DNA from 3 places in the Weissella sp. ESL1177 genome. Region 2 is predicted to be linked to each of the others. Evidence: riboswitches for the same ligand, from Rfam matches in the RefSeq annotation. Region 2 holds a riboswitch; each other region holds the start of a gene.
The links. A riboswitch is a leader RNA that binds a small molecule or an ion and turns the genes downstream of it on or off. The one in region 2 is predicted to bind thiamine pyrophosphate.

Region 1 (5,792 bases), 410 kb from region 2:
ATACTAGTCATTCTGAAAAGCCTACCACTGTTGGTGACACAACTACTTTTGCATTAAATAAATATGAACGTACTAATGACCCATTTAATTCTGGTGGTCGCGAAATTTCTGATAATGGTAATGGGGCATTAATGCATATTACACCTGTCGTTTTATATTTGAGAGCAAAATATGGTGAAGATTTTGTGGCACATGATCCTGCCATGCTAGTACTACACCAAATTACAGGATTAACTCATAATCATCCCCAATCATTAATTGCAAGTGGTATCTACGCAATGTTAGTGAACAATCTTTTGCAAAACATTCCGCTAGTTGAAGCAGTTGATCAAGCGGTCAGCAGTTCTTACGAATACTATGCCCAACATCAAATATTCGCACAATATTTATCAGCTTTCCAAGGACTAAATAAACCTGATTTAAAAAGTGAGTCGATTGATTCACTACATACTTCAGGATATGTTGTTGACACACTGGAAGCGACAATATGGGTCATATTGAATAGTGAAAGTTTTAATGAAGCAATTTCGCTAGCAAAAACATTACCTGGTGAATCTAACCGGATAATGTCTCTAGTAGGTGCAGTCGCAGGCATTTTATATCATCAAGAGATATTTGATCATGATCACTTAAATGAAGAAGAACTTGAATTAGTAATGGATACATTAAAGGTAGCTAATCAGAGTCATAATTTTAATTAATATCATTGATGAAGATGGCGATATGTCATCTTTTTTATTTAATTTTTTTATAGAAAGAAGGAATAACGGGTTACATGGATGACTTAGCTCACAGTATTACTGGTGTTTTAATGATTTTAGGCTTAGTTGCCATTGGATTTGTTTTAATAAAAGGAAATGTTTTTGACGATTCTGATGGTCGGATTAGTAAATTTTTATCTGGCTTTATCACAAAAGTAGCGATGCCAGCTTATTTAATCGTTCATATTCCGCAAGATTTTACACCCAAAACACTTTTATCAATGGGAACAAATTTATTATTTCCAATCGCAAGTATGATGCTTTTATTGGCGCTTTCTTTTATTATTGCGCGATTAATTCACGTTGATCCAAAGCATAAAGGCCTTTTTCAATCATTGTTATTTAATTCCAACACAATCACCGTTGGTTTACCAGTAAACATGGCATTATTTGGTACAAAAAGTTTACCGTATATTCTCATTTACTATATGGCTAATACCACAGTTTTTTGGACAATTGGTGTTTATATGATTTCTATTGATGGTAATCATAATAATAAACATTTTAATTTACGACAAACACTATCTGGTATCTTAAACCCACCAATGATTGCCTTAATTGTGGCATTACTATTTGTCTTTTTAAATATTAAATTACCTGCATTTTTAGTAACCGATTTAACAGAATTGGGTGACACCAACGTGCCATTAGCTTTAGTATTTATTGGTTTTGCCATTGCTAAAACGCCTAAAAAAGATTTACTACCAAATAAAGAAACCATCACTCTATCGCTTAGTCGATTTGTCTTAGCACCATTAACAATGGCACTTATCTTGATGCCTTTTGATTTGCCACTATTGTTAAAACAAGTATTTATTATTCAGGCCGCTATGCCTGCTATGACGAACGCTGCAGTTATGGCATTACAATTTAAAGCTGATTATAAATTTGCATCCATTAGTATTACACAAACGACATTGTTAATGTTAGTCGTTATTCCAATTTTAATGGTAATTATTAGTTAACGATTAATAAAAATCCGACTTGCATTCTAATCATTATTTGTATTATGGTGAAGGTAGATGAATGAAATATTTATTCATCAAAACAAGAATACAGAAAAGATTAAGGAGGCAATATAATGATTTTATTTGGCACAAAGGCATGGGCAAAGCAGACATTGAAGGCTGCCGGAATTAATCAGATTCCTGTTGCAAAACGACCAACTCGTCTTGCAAATGCAACAACAACTGCTCTTTACCAAGCTATTTTCAGTCATAATCTCGTTTAAAATTTATTAAAAATATAAGATACGAAGATGAATGTATCTCAAAAAAAGTTGGACTACTGTTATTATTCAGTAAGTTCAACTTTTTTGGTTATTTATACTAAATAAAATAAAAATATTGCATATTATTTCATTTATTGTTAATATAATGGCAACATGATGAAGATTTATTTGGAGGATTGCAATAAATGAACGAAATAGATACGACAATATACCAAGATGCATGGTTAAATGATTTAATTGGCTTATTAAAAATTCCCTCAGTGCGTGACGATACAAACGCTACGATGACTGCACCTTATGGACCGGGTCCAAAAGCAGCTCTTGATTTTATGATGTCGTTAGCACAACGTGATGGCTTTGAAAAAATTGGTACAGTTGGCAATCGTGCTGGCTATATTTATATCGGTCCGGAAAATGACAAGCAACCAATTGGCGTCATTGTACACGTAGATGTTGTCCCCGTTAATGATATTGATCAATGGGAAACAGAACCGTTTGTACCAACCATTAAAGCAGATCATCATATCTATGCACGTGGTGCTGACGATATGAAATCTGCTGTTATGCTAACTTACTATGCAATTAAAGCAATACAAGATGCACATTTACCTTTAAAGCATCAAATTCGTTTTATTATCGGGACTGATGAAGAAAGCGAATGGGCTGATATGCATCAATATTTTGCTGAAGAAGGGCAATTACAATATGGTTTCTCACCTGATGGCTCTGCTCATCTTTCTTATGGTGAGAAAGGTATTAGTCAACTAGATCTATATTTTGATGCAACTAACGATGCAGATGCACCGCTAAAATTATTATCATTTCACAGCGGCTCAGCAACAAATGTTCTACCAGGGTCTGCAACAGCGATACTAACAGGTCTATCAACGGCTGAAGTTAAGCCATCATTTCAAAAATACTGCGATAGCCACAAAGTTTCTGGTTCACTAACTGAACATGATAATAACATCACATTAAAGTTACAAGGGATTGCAACACACGCCGCACGACCAGAAACTGGAAAAAATGCTGCGACATACTTAGCTAATTTTCTAAAAGACTACCCATTTAGTGGACAAGCTGCAAAATTTTTAGCATTTATTGGTGAAAAGTTACATCAAGATCCTTATGGTGAACATTCGGGTTATGGTAAAACCGAGCCAAAACTTGGTAAAACAAGTCAAAATATTGGCATAACTGACTTTGTTCCTGGTGAGACAGGTCATATTAATCTAAACTTCCGCTATTCATTAGCTTTTGACGAGCAGCAAACGATTGATCAAATTATCCAAGACGAACCATGGTTAACTAATATTGTTCGTGATCCGGCTGGACTTGTGCCACACTACGTCGATCCAGAGGATAAGTTAGTGACATTATTGGCCAATGCTTATCAATCAGTAACTGGACAATTGCCTGAAACCGGTGTTAACGGCGGAGCATCATTTGGACGTTTAATGTCTAATGGTGTTGGCTTTGGTGTTTTACCAACTAATGAACCATCAACGGCTCATGCTGCAAATGAATCTTTTGATTTAGACCTATATGAGAATGGACTGAATATGTTAATCACCGAAATTTTAGCACTAGCCAATAACTTATAAAACAAACTATTTTGCCATTAGCCATCTAAAGCTTAAAGCATAATGAAAGCGTTGACTTGTCCTATGTTAAGTGCAATAATCATGTTGTAATTAAATAATTTACTAGGGGGGCTTTATGCTGAGATGTTTTTAAAACAGACCCTTTGAACCTGTTTAGTTAAGACTAACGAAGGAAAGTAATGGTAAACTTGCATTTTCAAGCACAAATAACCAGGATTTCCTGATTATTTGTGCTTTTTAGTTACCACATATTTGGGAGGAATCATGATAGAAGTACCACAGGTCATTACAATTGCGACAACAGATGCCAGTGGAGGGGCAGGCATTAATGCTGATTTAAAAACATTCCATAATCAACAAGTTTATGCTGCAACAATTGTTGTTGGTTTAACTGCGCAAAATACGTATGGCGTTCAAGGGCAGTATACAATTCCAACAACGTTTATTTTAGAAGAATTTAAAAGCATTGCGGATGACTTAGATATTAAAGCCGCTAAAACGGGCGCTTTACTAGATGCTAATCGTGTCCATGCAGTTGCTCAAGGTTGGCAAAAAAACAATTTTGGTAAATTAGTTGTTGATCCAGTTATGGTTGCAAAAGGGGGCGCACATTTATTGAGTGATGAAGCCATTAACACTTTAAAAGCTGAATTAATACCCCTTGCATTCCTAATTACGCCTAACTTACCGGAAGCAGAAGTCCTAGTCAAAAAAACTTTAGTCACTGATAATGATGTCATAGAAGCGGCAATTAAATTACAAAAAATGGGTGCACAAAATGTCTTGATTAAGGGCGGTCATCGCCCAAATTCACAAAATGAATATGCCGATTATATACTATATGCTGATGGTACGTCAGAATGGTTAACAATGCCAGGAATTAAAACAAATCGAACTCATGGAACAGGAGACACACTGTCTGCCTTTATTACTGCCAACTTAGCTAAAGGGTACGCATTAAAGGATATTATGCCAAAAGCAAAGCAATTTACTTATGAAGCCATTCGCCAGACAATCAATGTTGGTCATGGACATGGTCCCTTAAATCATTGGGTAGATGTTCAAATGGAGGAAAAGAAATGATTTTTCATAATTATTTATTGGAACAATCAGATGATATCCGAAAAAATATTTATCAAACATCATTTGTACAGGGAATCGCTTCAGATAATTTGCCACAAACTCAAAGGGATTATTATGTTGCCCAAGATACCTATTACACAAATTATTTTGGAAAATTATTTGATTTAGCAACCAAAAAACTAACCGTATCACAACAGGCGGCTCAACCACAGTCATCGGATGAAGAATTAGCTCATGAAGCTTTGTTAGCTAGTCCAGCAAGTTTGGATATTCTACCTGATGTACATAACTTAGCATATCTCGATCATATGGAACAAGCCATTAAACGTGGTGATGCAACAAATGCAATGTTGGCGCTATTACCTTGTACAGAGTCTTATCATTTGATTGGTCAACAATTCATCAACACGACAAAAAATAATACGTATTTACCTTGGTTATCTTATTATACTAGTCCTGACTATACTGCATTCACGCACTGGAGTTGGCAAGTTGTTGACCAACAAGTTCCAAATTGGCAGACGTTATCAACAAAACAACAACAAACCTATTTAGAGACGTATTTAACATCTTATCAATATGAATTATCTTTTTGGGAACAGGCAGCGAAACATTAATCATTATTGAATGATATACTATAGGTGTCTATAAATAAGAGGAGGACAAATAAATGAACACATTAATTTCAGTTGCAATTGCACCATTTGGTGTAGGAGATGAGTTAAGTAGTTACGTTAACGACATTATTGGGGTCATTGAAGAATCTGGTCTAACATACAAAACAACAGCCATGGGAACCGAAATTGAGGGGGAGTGGTCTGACGTTATGGGAACAGTGCAAAAAGCAATTCAAACGCTAACAGATCAAGGAATCCGTGCCTATGTTTCATTGAATGCAGATATTCGTCCTGGACACACAAACACGATTGAAACAAAGTTACAGAAGTTAAGTCATAAACTAGAAGGTTAATTAATTTAAACTTGAAAGTCACTAATCTGAAATAGTTAGATTAGTGACTTTTTTGAAATATTATCAAAAATTCAAATCGCGTTAATGCACTTTTTGTATTGTATATGGAATTATAAATCAATGTGAAATCATTTTTTAAAATT
Region 2 (5,792 bases):
TGGCAAACTTTGCAAAGGGAACTCTAGCAATTGGTGAAGAACTTGTTAAGGTTACTGCTAATGGTGCAACGACGATCGTTGGTGGTGGTGATTCAACTGCCGCCGTACAACAATTGGGTGTTGCCGATCAATTAAGCCACATTTCAACTGGTGGTGGTGCTTCTCTAGAATATCTTGAAGGAAAGACGTTGCCAGGAATTGCAGCAATTTCTGAAAAATAAATTTGATTAATTAAAAAGGAAGTCGGATTTTGTTATCTGACTTCCTTTTTAGTATGTCAACATTGATTGGTTTGTGGTAAACTATTCCAAACGGTAATGAATAAGGGGACATATTATGGATATTCATAAATTTGCTGTTTTTCTTGATTTGGCGGAAACGGGGAATTATTCTGAAACAGCAGACCGATTATATACAACACAGGGGAATATTTCAAAGCAAATTTTATCTTTGGAAAAAGAATTAAAGACACGACTTTTTAAACGTGAACATCGGCATATTTATTTGACAGAGTCTGGTCGTATTACAGAGATGTATGCTAAAAAAATTTTACATGAATTTTCGGCATTACAACAAACGTTAGAACAACATAATACAGAGTCAGATAATGTTTTAACGATTCATACCATGCCAACTTTTTCAAATTATCGTGGCTTTTCATTGATGAGTGCGTTTCATCAACGGTATCCAGAAATTACGTTACATTTTTCAGAAATAAAAGATAATTTATTGTTAGACTCTTTAAATAATAATCAGGCTGATATTGTATTTGGTCATTATACGTCTACAAATAATCAAACCATTGAAACGTTATTAACGGATCAGGATAATTTAGTTTGTATTCTTCCGGTAAATCATCCATTAGCAAATCATCAAATTATTTCATTAAACGATTTAATGTCAGAAGAATTATTGCTGCTTGAAGGAGAAGAGACATTAATTTTCAATAAATTAGGAGTCATGGGTGATAAAAAACAATTGTCATCTGCGGTATCATATCAAGGTGAAAGAATCGATATTATCTTAAACATGGTTTCAAATGGGATGGGAATTGCCCTAATGATGGAAAAAAGAGTTGATATGACAAATGATGGTCCATTAATTAAGCGTAAAATAGGAACAAATACAACAAGTAATTTTGGCTTTATGAGATGTAAACAAATGCATGAATCAAAGGCGAATGAATTATTTTGGAAATATATCACACAAGCAACTAATCACGATATTCTTTAAACGTATTTTTAGTTGTTAATGTGTTACTATAATAATATAAAATTAAATAGATATCACAAAGGGGAGCTGTATTAGCTGAGAAAGAGATTATCTCTAAACCCTCCGTACCTGTTTTAGTTATTTAAGCGAAGGAATTGTGCATATAAGGCATTTTCATGGTCTCTTTGTGATTTTTTATTGCAAGGAGGCTTTTTTATTGAGCGTTTTTTAGTCAACATCGCCAAACAAATTTTAAATTGAGGGAGAATATCAATGAATACAAATGTTAGGAAAATCACCTATTTAGCGATGATGATTGCCTTAGATGTCGTTTTATCACCAATTTTACGGATTGAGGGGATGGCACCAATGTCGAGTGTGATCAATATTTTGGCTGGTGTGTTAATGGGACCATTATATGCAACAATTATGGCAACGTGTTGTGGTATTATTCGAATGATGATGATGGGAATTCCGCCATTAGCATTGACTGGTGCAGTATTTGGTGCTTTATTAGCAGGTATTGGGGCAAGGTTAACTCATAATATTTACGGTTCAATTATCGGTGAAATAATTGGAACAGGAATTATCGGGTCATTAATGTCATATCCAGTAATGGTATTATTTACTGGAACAAAAACAGATTTATATTGGTTGTTGTATACACCGAGATTTTTGGGGGCAACTTTTATGGGTGCCATTGCCGCATGGTTAATTTGGCAACAGGCCAAGAAAATAACACTTTTTAAAGATATGATGCGCCTGTTTAATGGTAAAAAGGGGGCATGAAATTGACAGAAATCACAATACCTCTTAAAAAATCACCGCTCGTTCATTGTATTACGAATGCCATATCTGTTGAAACTGTTGCAAATGCATTACTCTATGTTGGTGCAAAACCAATTATGACAGAAGATGTGCGTGCTTTTGATGATTTAGCGAGTCAAACAGATGCTGTATTACTAAATCTTGGTAGTTTATCGCCTAATAAAGAAAAAAGCTTGTTAGCTGCTGGACAATTGGCTATGCAACAAAAACCATTTGTATTAGATGTTGTGGGAATTGCAAGTGCGACATCAGCTATGCAAATTGCACAAAAGTTAATGCTAATGCAGCCAACTGTTGTCCGTGGTAATATTTCTGAAATGCGCGCACTTTGTGGCTTAGCAACAAATAGCCGTGGTGTGGATGGCAGCATACTTGACCAGACAGATGAAGAAATAAGTCATTTGATTACAGCACTACAAGCTCGCTCGTCACAATTAACCTATGTTGCCACTGGCGTAAAGGACATCGTTGTTTCAAAAAATAACGTTTGGGTACTTTCAAATGGTGTGGATGAATTAGATCGTTTTACAGGATCTGGTGATACATTAGGTGGGTTGATTGCAGCTTTCTTGGGGACAGACATGCCAACAGAGATGGCGACGATCTGTGCCATTAGTTATTTAAATATTTCAGGTGAACAGGCAAAACGAAAAGCAAGAACTTCAGGAATTGCAGAATTTCGACAATTATTCTTGAATGAATTATCAGTATTGGGTAGTGATGATCCGCATTGGATCAACAAGATAAGAGGGGTAAAAAATGGCAAAAGAATTATATCTAGTGACAGCTCGATATGGAGAATCTAAGGCAGAATTCTTGAGTAAACTTGAAATAGCCTGTGCTAATGGGGTCACCTTGGTTCAGTTACGTGAAAAAGAGTTATCAACAAGAGCTTATTATGAATTAGCATTGCAGGTAAAACAAATAACTGATAAGTATCATCTACCATTAATTATTGATGATCGTATTGATATTTGCTTAGCGGTTGATGCAAGCGGAGTTCATATTGGTGATGATGAATTACCTGTTGACGTTGCACGTCAATTGATTGGTCCTGAACGTATGCTTGGTGTATCTGCAAAAACAGTCACACGTGCAGTTGAAGCCGCTGAAAATGGGGCAGATTATCTCGGCACTGGTGCAATTTTTCCAACACAAACCAAAGTTGTCACAAAACAAACATCAATACCAACTCTCAAGGCAATTACAGCAGCAGTTAAAATTCCTGTATTTGCTATTGGTGGGATTAAAGAGGATAAAATTGCAACTTTTAAGGACACTAACATTATTGGCGTTGCAGTGGTTAGTGAGATTATGCAGGCAACAAATATAGCAGAAAAAGTGCAGCATCTTAAACAAGCACTTGAAACATTATAATTTTCAAAAGACTGAGTCAATTATGAATTAGTACCCAGTCTTTTTTATATACTTAAAGTATTTGCTATTATAAAAATTTATTGATGATTAAATTAATTCGTGAAGCAACGCAAAGGAGGATATTAATGATTGTATTCAAAGATGTTATCAAAACCTATCAAGAAAAAGAAGTCGTTAATCACCTTGATTTAACCATTTTATCTGAAGATTTTTTTGTTTTGGTTGGTCCAAGTGGTAGTGGTAAAACAACGATTTTGAAAATGATTAATCGTTTAATTGAACCAACTAATGGTGATATCTATATAGATAATAAAAATGTTAATCAGATGGATATAAAAGAATTACGGCAAAATATTGGCTATGTTTTACAAAATATTGCACTATTTCCTAATCTGACCATTAGTCAAAATGCAGGTATCTTATTGGAATCTAAGGGAATAAAGCGTGAGCAACGGCAAATAATGGTCAACCAATTACTAGATAAAGTGGGATTACCACATGAACAATATGGTTCACGAATGCCAAGTGAATTGTCTGGTGGGGAACAGCAACGTGTGAGCATTGTACGTGCATTGATCACAAAACCTGAAATAATTTTAATGGATGAACCTTTTAGCGCACTTGATCCATTATCTCGTAAACAATTGCAAGATTTAATTTTGTCATTGTATCAAGAGTTTAAACCAACGATTGTTTTTGTTACCCATGATATGCAAGAGGCTTTACGCTTAGGGACAAAGATTGGTGTATTAGTTGATGGTCATTTGGAACAGGTTGGGACACCAAATGAAGTGATTCATAAACCAGCAAATCAAACAGTTGCTGCTTTATTTGATCATCAGCCAGTCGTTTTGATTAATGATTTAAAAAAAGCAGGTATTTTTCATGAGTTGCATGCAGTACAATCGACTGATGTCACACCCCAATTACGTGGCACGCAAACGATTCAAGAATTAGCAACCTGTTTACGAGTCCATCAACAGGTAATTATTGATCAGTCGTTTATGATAACTAGTGATGATTTGATGAAATATATTAGTGAACATTGAGGAGGGACGATATGTTAAATGAATTCGTTAATTTACTGATGACACAATCAAATGATATTATCGTTGCCTTACGAGAACACATCTTACTGTCATTAATTGCCATTCTAATTGCTACGATTATTGCTGTACCGTTAGCTGTTTCATTAATTAATCATCGACGCGCAGGGGAATTTGTATTACAAGTTGCGGGTGTTGTACAAACGATTCCTAGTTTGGCTGTTTTAGGTGCTTTAATTCCATTTGTGGGTATCGGTACTGTGCCAGCGATTATTGCATTAGTACTTTATGCAATTATGCCAATATTTCAAAATACGTACGCGGGCTTAACCGAAATTGATCCGAACTTAATTGAAGCAACTGAAGCATTTGGCTTTTCTCGTTGGTTTAAATTATTCAAAATACAATTACCATTGGCAATGCCGATGATTTTATCCGGATTACGCATTGCGATGGTGATGATCATTGGTACAGCAACATTAGCAGCACTAATTGGTGGTGGTGGCTTAGGAACATTTATTATGATTGGCATTCAAACGAATGACAATGCACAGCTTTTATTAGGTGCCATTTTATCAGCAGTACTAGCATTGGCCTTTTCGTGGGGCATTAAATTAATTGGGAAATTATCATTAAAGAAAATCGGTATTATTACAACTTTATTAATCGTCTTAGGTGGTGGCTATTTAGGTGGACAAGCGTTGATGCAACCCAAGGGTACGATCACAATCGCTGGTAAACTAGGTGGTGAACCAGAAATTTTAATTAATATGTATAAAGAGTTGATTGAAAACGATAATCCAAGATTAACGGTTAACTTGAAACCAAATTTTGGCGGGACAACATTTATTTATAAAGCGCTTAAATCAGGTGATATTGATATTTATCCCGAATTTACAGGGACAGTATTACAAACATTAGTTAAAGGACAACACGTTAGCCATCAACCAAAGCAAGCATTTAAAGATGCAAAACGAGCAATTAAGCAACAAGATAATTTAACATATCTTGCACCAATGAAATATCAAAATACGTATGCACTGGCTGTGCGACGATCAGACGCAAAACGTTATCATCTCAAAACAACGAGTGACTTGGCAAAGCGTGCACCGCAATTAACAGCGGGATTTGATCATGATTTTTATCAATTAAAAGATTCATTTCCAGGGTTGAAACAAACTTATCAGTTAAACTTTAAACGAGTTACTAGTATGTCATCAAGTTTGCGCTACAAAGCACTAGCGAATAAGCAGATAGACGTGACAGATGCTTATACGACGGATCCACAACTTAAAGCCTATCATTTTGTAACGTTAAAAGATGATAAAA
Region 3 (5,792 bases), 630 kb from region 2:
ATAGTTTGTGGTCAAAACGTCGGCGTCAAGAATAAATGAAAAATAAGCGTGAGACAAAAGGCTTCAGTCTTTTGGAACACATTTAAGGACGGCAATCTACCAATTAAATTGATAGATTGCCGTCCTTTTCAGCTGGTCAAAACGACCGATGTTTTTATTAATAACGATGACTAATCTTCTAATAGTAGCTGAAAAGCAAGTCGTTCACCATTTGGGACAGGCATAAGCACGTGACCACAATATTGAAAACCAGCTTTTTTAACCGTCTTTTGCATCCCCTGATTAATTTCATGGGTATCAATCCGAATATCACGATAGCCATGCTCTAATGACAATATCACTAGATCATGAATTAAATGATGTGCGAGACCTTGACCACGAACATCTGCATCGATGGCAATGCGATGTAGACAGAGATATTGTGACTCATGACCTAACCATGAACCATCAATGTCCTCATAAGCTTGCTCAGGTCCGGGCACTAATTTACCAACACCAGCCACCTGATGATGATGGATGAGCACATAGACAAGGCCATTCTGAATATCTTGCACAAATTCTTCTCGTTGGGGCTCTGCTGATCCTTGCCATTGGGGTGAATTTTGACTGCCGAGATAGGCTACTGCCTGTTGAATAATACGATAAATAGCATCAACATCTGTTAATTTTGCTTGTCGCGTATAAGTTAATGACATGGATATGCGCCTCCCGATATAATTGAAATTTTGTACTTCATTATAGCAAATAATTAAAAAAATTGGTTTATAAAAAAATAAGCTAATAAAACAATGTTTTTTTAACTTATTATAAGGAATGATTAGGTATAATACTAATTAATGGTCATTTATATCGCCATGAACACGAATATAGTGATAAACGACATGAAATGAGGAAATAATCAATGCAAAAACGACCAGGAGATATTATCTTCCGTGCTGTTAAAGGTGCATTAATTGGATCAGGATTTATTTTACCAGGCATTAGTGGTGGCGCTCTTGCCGCCGTCTTTGGATTATATGAACGCTTAATTTTATTTATGGCAAATCCATTGAAAAACTTTAAAGCAAATGTCCGGTTTTTCTTACCAGTTGGAATTGGTGCAGTGCTGGGTATTTTTTTACTATCATTTTTGATTAGCTTTATGTTAGGAGAAATTGAAAGTGTTGCACGTTGGTTCTTTATTGGTGCTATTTTAGGAACGGTGCCAACATTATGGTATGAAGCGGGAAAAATGGGACGATCACAATGGGATATCGCATTGTCCATAATGGCGTGTATTTTGATGTTAATATTCTTATGGTTTGGTCGACCATTATTTTCAACCATTGAACCCAGCATGGGCGCTTGGTTTTTAGCAGGTGCTTTGATTGGATTAGGATTACTTGTACCAGGATTGAGTCCATCTAATTTTTTAATTTATTTAGGACTATACAAAGGAATGAGTGATGGTATTAAAAATGGTGATTTAACGGTATTGATCCCCCTTCTCTTAGGATTGATTGTGATTGTTTTAGTATTTGCAAAAGTTATGGCGTATGTTTTTAAAGTTGCTTATGCCAAGTTGTTCCATATTATTTTTGGTATTGTGATGGCATCAACAGTGATGATTATCCCGATAGATTATACTGGTTTCACTGTTTGGCATTATATGTTTGCAGTTATCTTATTAGCTCTTGGCACAGGATTGGGCTGGTGGATGGGTCGTTTAGAGCAGATGGTAAAGCCAGAGATAGTGGTTTAGAATTTCATAGTAGTGAAATTTGAGGTGGTGACTTGTCGTATGATACAAGGTAAATGATGCATGCAACAGCTCATCATTGAAAGCGATTTCAATAATGAGTTGTGTTTCATAATTAAACGTGCTATGGTTATCTTGTTAAGTTAATTAACGTATCTGGGGTGCTGTTAAGCTGAGAATATACCCACTGAACCTGATTTGGTTAATACCTGCGCAGGAAGATACAGTCCGAACATAGTAATTGATGGGCAGTCTTTTTGTGAAAACAAAGAGGCTGCTTTTTATATTTTATGAGGATTGCATAAAGCAATTGGTAAAAACAAAATCTAAACAACCATCGTCTGGGGTGCTGTCAAGCTGAGAATATACCCATGAACCTGATGTCGATAATACGATCGAAGGAAGTACGATATTTGACTGTGTACAAATACCCTTCTTTCGTGATGAGAAAGGAGGGTATTTTTTTGATTATTTTAAATGGTGAACAAATCGCAAATATGGCTGGTAAGACACTAGTCGATTTATTACAAGAAAAAACAGATATGATGCAAAATGTTGTTGTGGAATTAAATGGCAAAATTATTCATCGTGAAGAATTAGCGACACAAAGATTATCAGAAAATGATCATGTTGAACTAATTTCTTTTGTTGGTGGTGGTTAGAAAAGAGGACAAATAAAATGACACCAAAATTTCAAGGCGTAGCTGTCGCCGATTTCTTTGAGGGCATGAAAGCACGTAATGTTGCTGGTACAACGGAACCTTTGCAAAATGCGCGAGTTACGATTGCTGGTGCAGGTGGCTTAGGTTCAAATATTGCAATTGCACTTGCCCGTAGTGGTGTTGGTCATTTAACAATCATTGATTTTGATACCATCGAAATGAGTAATCTTAATCGGCAACAATATAAAGTTAGTCAGATTGGGATGCCTAAAGTTGTGGCATTGAAGCAAAATTTATTAGAATTTAATCCATTTATTGATATTGATATCCAGCAGGTCAAAATAACGCCTGATAATATCGAAATATTATTTGCAGATTGTGATATTGTCTGTGAGGCGTTTGATAACCCAATGGCCAAGGCGATGTTATTGGATGGTATAACCAACTTTTATCCTGACAAGCCACTTGTTATGGGCAATGGTATGGCAGGATTACATGTCACTAATGAGATGAAAACAAAACAACAGTTACCAAATGTTTATATTTGTGGAGATGGTTATAGTAAAGGTGCTGAAGGACTGATGGCACCACGTGTTATGGTATGTGCTGGTCATGAGGCTAATGCCATCTTACGGTTATTAACTAAGCGCCCCGTTTTAGCAGAATAGGAGATAAATAATCATGGTTGAAAGTAATGATGATTTAATTATTGGTGGTCACCATTTTTCTTCGCGTTTCATTTTAGGATCAGGGAAATATTCATATGAATTAATTGATTCGGCAATTCATCATGCTGACGCACAAATTATTACAATGGCTTTGCGCCGAACGAACGCAGCTGAAGAAAATATTTTGAATTATATTCCTGAAGATGTCACGATTTTACCAAACACATCTGGTTGTACGAATGCTGAAGAAGCTATCCGCATGGCACGCATTGCTCGTGAATTAAGTGGTAGTGATTTCATTAAGCTTGAAGTTGTACCAGATAAAACTTACTTGTTACCTGATAATGAAGAAACAATCAAAGCAACGCAGGTTTTGGTAGATGAGGGATTTATTGTGATGCCATATATGTTGCCTGATTTAAATGCTGCGCGTAAGTTAGTGGCCGCAGGTGCTGCAGCTGTGATGCCATTAGGAGCGCCAATTGGTACGAATCAAGGCTTGGCAACGAAAGCATTGATTCAAATTTTAATTAACGAAATTGATGCACCGATTATCGTTGATGCCGGTATTGGTCGTCCAAGTCAAGCAGCTGAAGCTATGGAAATGGGTGCCGCTGCAGTAATGGCTAATACAGCGATGGCAACAGCTGGTGATATACCATTGATGTCAGAAGCCTTTAAGTTAGCTGTTCAAGCAGGCCGAAAAGGTTATCTTGCGCATCTTGGTCGTGTTTTGGATAAAAAAGCTGTGGCATCTTCACCAATAGCGGGTATTAGTAAATAATTATGTCGAATGAAACTGTACAATTAGGTGATTTGCTAGATCAGTTCAATGCATCAGATGAAGTTGGGCAAAATCGGCTCGTTTATAATCAACAGTGGTTGCAGAATCAACGTGCTTTAATTTTACTTGGTCAAAAATATCATGCAAAAGCCACTGTTGATGATTATGGCAATGTTTCTCTAGATTTTCCGGGACAAGAAACAGTTGCACCGATTGCAACGGGTTCTCATATGGACACTGTGCGTCAAGGTGGTCGTTATGATGGCTTATTTGGTATTCTGGGTGGATTTTGTGCGATACAAAAAGTCTATCAACAAGGTTCTTTACCTAAAAAACCGCTCCGTTTGATTTCTTTTAGCGAAGAAGAAGGTAGCCGTTTTCCAGCAGCATTTACTGGATCCAGTTATTATACAGGACATCGGCAAGTAACATCATTAGTTGATAAATCAGGTATAACATTTGAACAAGCTAGACGCAGTGCAGTCAAACAATTACAAGCAATGTCTGGTGTGAGTCGACAGCGAGCGTCTTTACCAGCAAGCTTTATGGAATTGCATATTGAACAAGGACCGCGCCTGGCACAGGCACACCAATCAATTGGGTTAGTGACTGGCATTGTTGCACAAAATCGCTATGATGTGACGGTGCATGGTCAGGCAAACCATGCTGGTACGACACCAATGGCACAACGTCAAGATGCAGTTGCAACGGCAAGTTATCTGATGACAAAATTATATGATTTGGCCGGACAATCATCACAAAGTCTAACATTTACCATTGGAGAAATATATGTCTCCCCTAATGTGAGCAATGTCATTGCCGAAACCTGCATGTTTACCATTGATTGTCGGGATGAATCAGACGAATTATTAGCCACATTTGTGACAGCGATGAAAGCAATGATAGCACAATTTGATCATGTGACGGTAAAACAGACATTACATGTTCCTGCAACCCTTTTATCACAGGCATTAAGACAACAAAATGCTAAGATAGCTACTCAAATGAAGCTCCCCTTCCAAGAGTTATTTTCGGGTGCAGGTCATGATAGTCAAATAATGAGTGCGGTTGTGCCAACAACGATGATTTTTGTACCAAGTGAAGCAGGAATTAGTCATGCCCCGGTTGAATATACAAAGATGTCAGATTTATTAAATGGTATTGCATTGTTAGCTGTTAGTCTGTCTACACAAGCAAATGGGGCGTGAGAAAATGCGAGTAAAAGTTCATCTAACAACGCAAATTATTATTGGGATGATCATTGGTGTGATTTTCGGTGCTATTTTTGGCACAAAAATTGCAGGGATTCAAATGATTGGTGATATCTTTTTGAGACTGATTCAAATGGCAGTGATGCCTTTAGTTTTTTGTACAGTTATTGTGGCAGTCGGTAAATTACCATTGCAGCAATTAGGACGTCTCGGATTAAAAACAGCTACTTGGTTTGCAGGTACGACCCTTGTTGCTGCGTTAGTTGGACTTTTATTGGGTTGGTGGTTGATGCCTGGTGTTGGCATTCACTTGAAATTACATCCAGAACTCGTTGAAAATATAACGAGTCAGCCCCTTTCAACGTCAACCATGATATTAGATTTTTTCCCAACCAATATTTTTACGGCGTTAGCAAAAGGCAATACGATTCAAGTGATTATATTTGCACTCTGTTTTGGTGTTGTTTTAAGCCATGCAAATGCTCATCAACAGTATCAAAATATCATTCGTGGCCTAGAACAAATGAACCAATTATTGATTGATTTGATTCAATTCGTTTTACGATTGGCACCCATTGGTATTGGTGCGTTAACTGCAGCAACCATTGCTAAAAATGGGTTATTAGTTCTACTACCCTTATTCAAGTTTTTAGCCTTATTTGCGATTGGCACGATTCTTTTCTTAGCTGCCCTATTTGGCATGATTATGATACGTGCGCAGATGTCTTT

Region 1: another riboswitch for thiamine pyrophosphate. It lies ahead of thiD (bifunctional hydroxymethylpyrimidine kinase/phosphomethylpyrimidine kinase); the one in region 2 lies ahead of thiW (energy coupling factor transporter S component ThiW).
Region 3: another riboswitch for thiamine pyrophosphate. It lies ahead of thiS (sulfur carrier protein ThiS); the one in region 2 lies ahead of thiW (energy coupling factor transporter S component ThiW).

The regions. Positions count from the first base shown of each region.
Region 1 covers NZ_CM176591.1:641,602-647,393, reverse strand. The annotation lists gene AC3B5D_RS03080 (ADP-ribosylglycohydrolase family protein) at 1-701, shown strand, start outside; gene AC3B5D_RS03075 (AEC family transporter) at 776-1,726, shown strand; gene AC3B5D_RS03070 (hypothetical protein) at 1,843-1,992, shown strand; gene AC3B5D_RS03065 (Sapep family Mn(2+)-dependent dipeptidase) at 2,178-3,596, shown strand; TPP riboswitch at 3,691-3,788, shown strand; gene thiD (bifunctional hydroxymethylpyrimidine kinase/phosphomethylpyrimidine kinase) at 3,861-4,679, shown strand; gene AC3B5D_RS03055 (TenA family protein) at 4,676-5,296, shown strand; gene AC3B5D_RS03050 (MTH1187 family thiamine-binding protein) at 5,350-5,649, shown strand.
Region 2 covers NZ_CM176591.1:235,264-241,055, forward strand. The annotation lists gene AC3B5D_RS01180 (phosphoglycerate kinase) at 1-221, shown strand, start outside; gene AC3B5D_RS01185 (LysR family transcriptional regulator) at 337-1,233, shown strand; TPP riboswitch at 1,283-1,384, shown strand; gene thiW (energy coupling factor transporter S component ThiW) at 1,486-2,001, shown strand; gene thiM (hydroxyethylthiazole kinase) at 1,998-2,846, shown strand; gene thiE (thiamine phosphate synthase) at 2,800-3,417, shown strand; gene AC3B5D_RS01205 (ATP-binding cassette domain-containing protein) at 3,543-4,466, shown strand; gene AC3B5D_RS01210 (ABC transporter permease/substrate-binding protein) at 4,478-5,792, shown strand, end outside.
Region 3 covers NZ_CM176591.1:1,759,188-1,764,979, reverse strand. The annotation lists gene AC3B5D_RS08630 (amino acid permease) at 1-35, shown strand, start outside; gene AC3B5D_RS08625 (GNAT family N-acetyltransferase) at 171-695, opposite strand; gene AC3B5D_RS08620 (DUF368 domain-containing protein) at 902-1,741, shown strand; TPP riboswitch at 1,886-1,975, shown strand; TPP riboswitch at 2,071-2,160, shown strand; gene thiS (sulfur carrier protein ThiS) at 2,203-2,400, shown strand; gene thiF (sulfur carrier protein ThiS adenylyltransferase ThiF) at 2,418-3,068, shown strand; gene AC3B5D_RS08605 (thiazole synthase) at 3,082-3,852, shown strand; gene AC3B5D_RS08600 (hydantoinase/carbamoylase family amidase) at 3,855-5,060, shown strand; gene AC3B5D_RS08595 (dicarboxylate/amino acid:cation symporter) at 5,065-5,792, shown strand, end outside.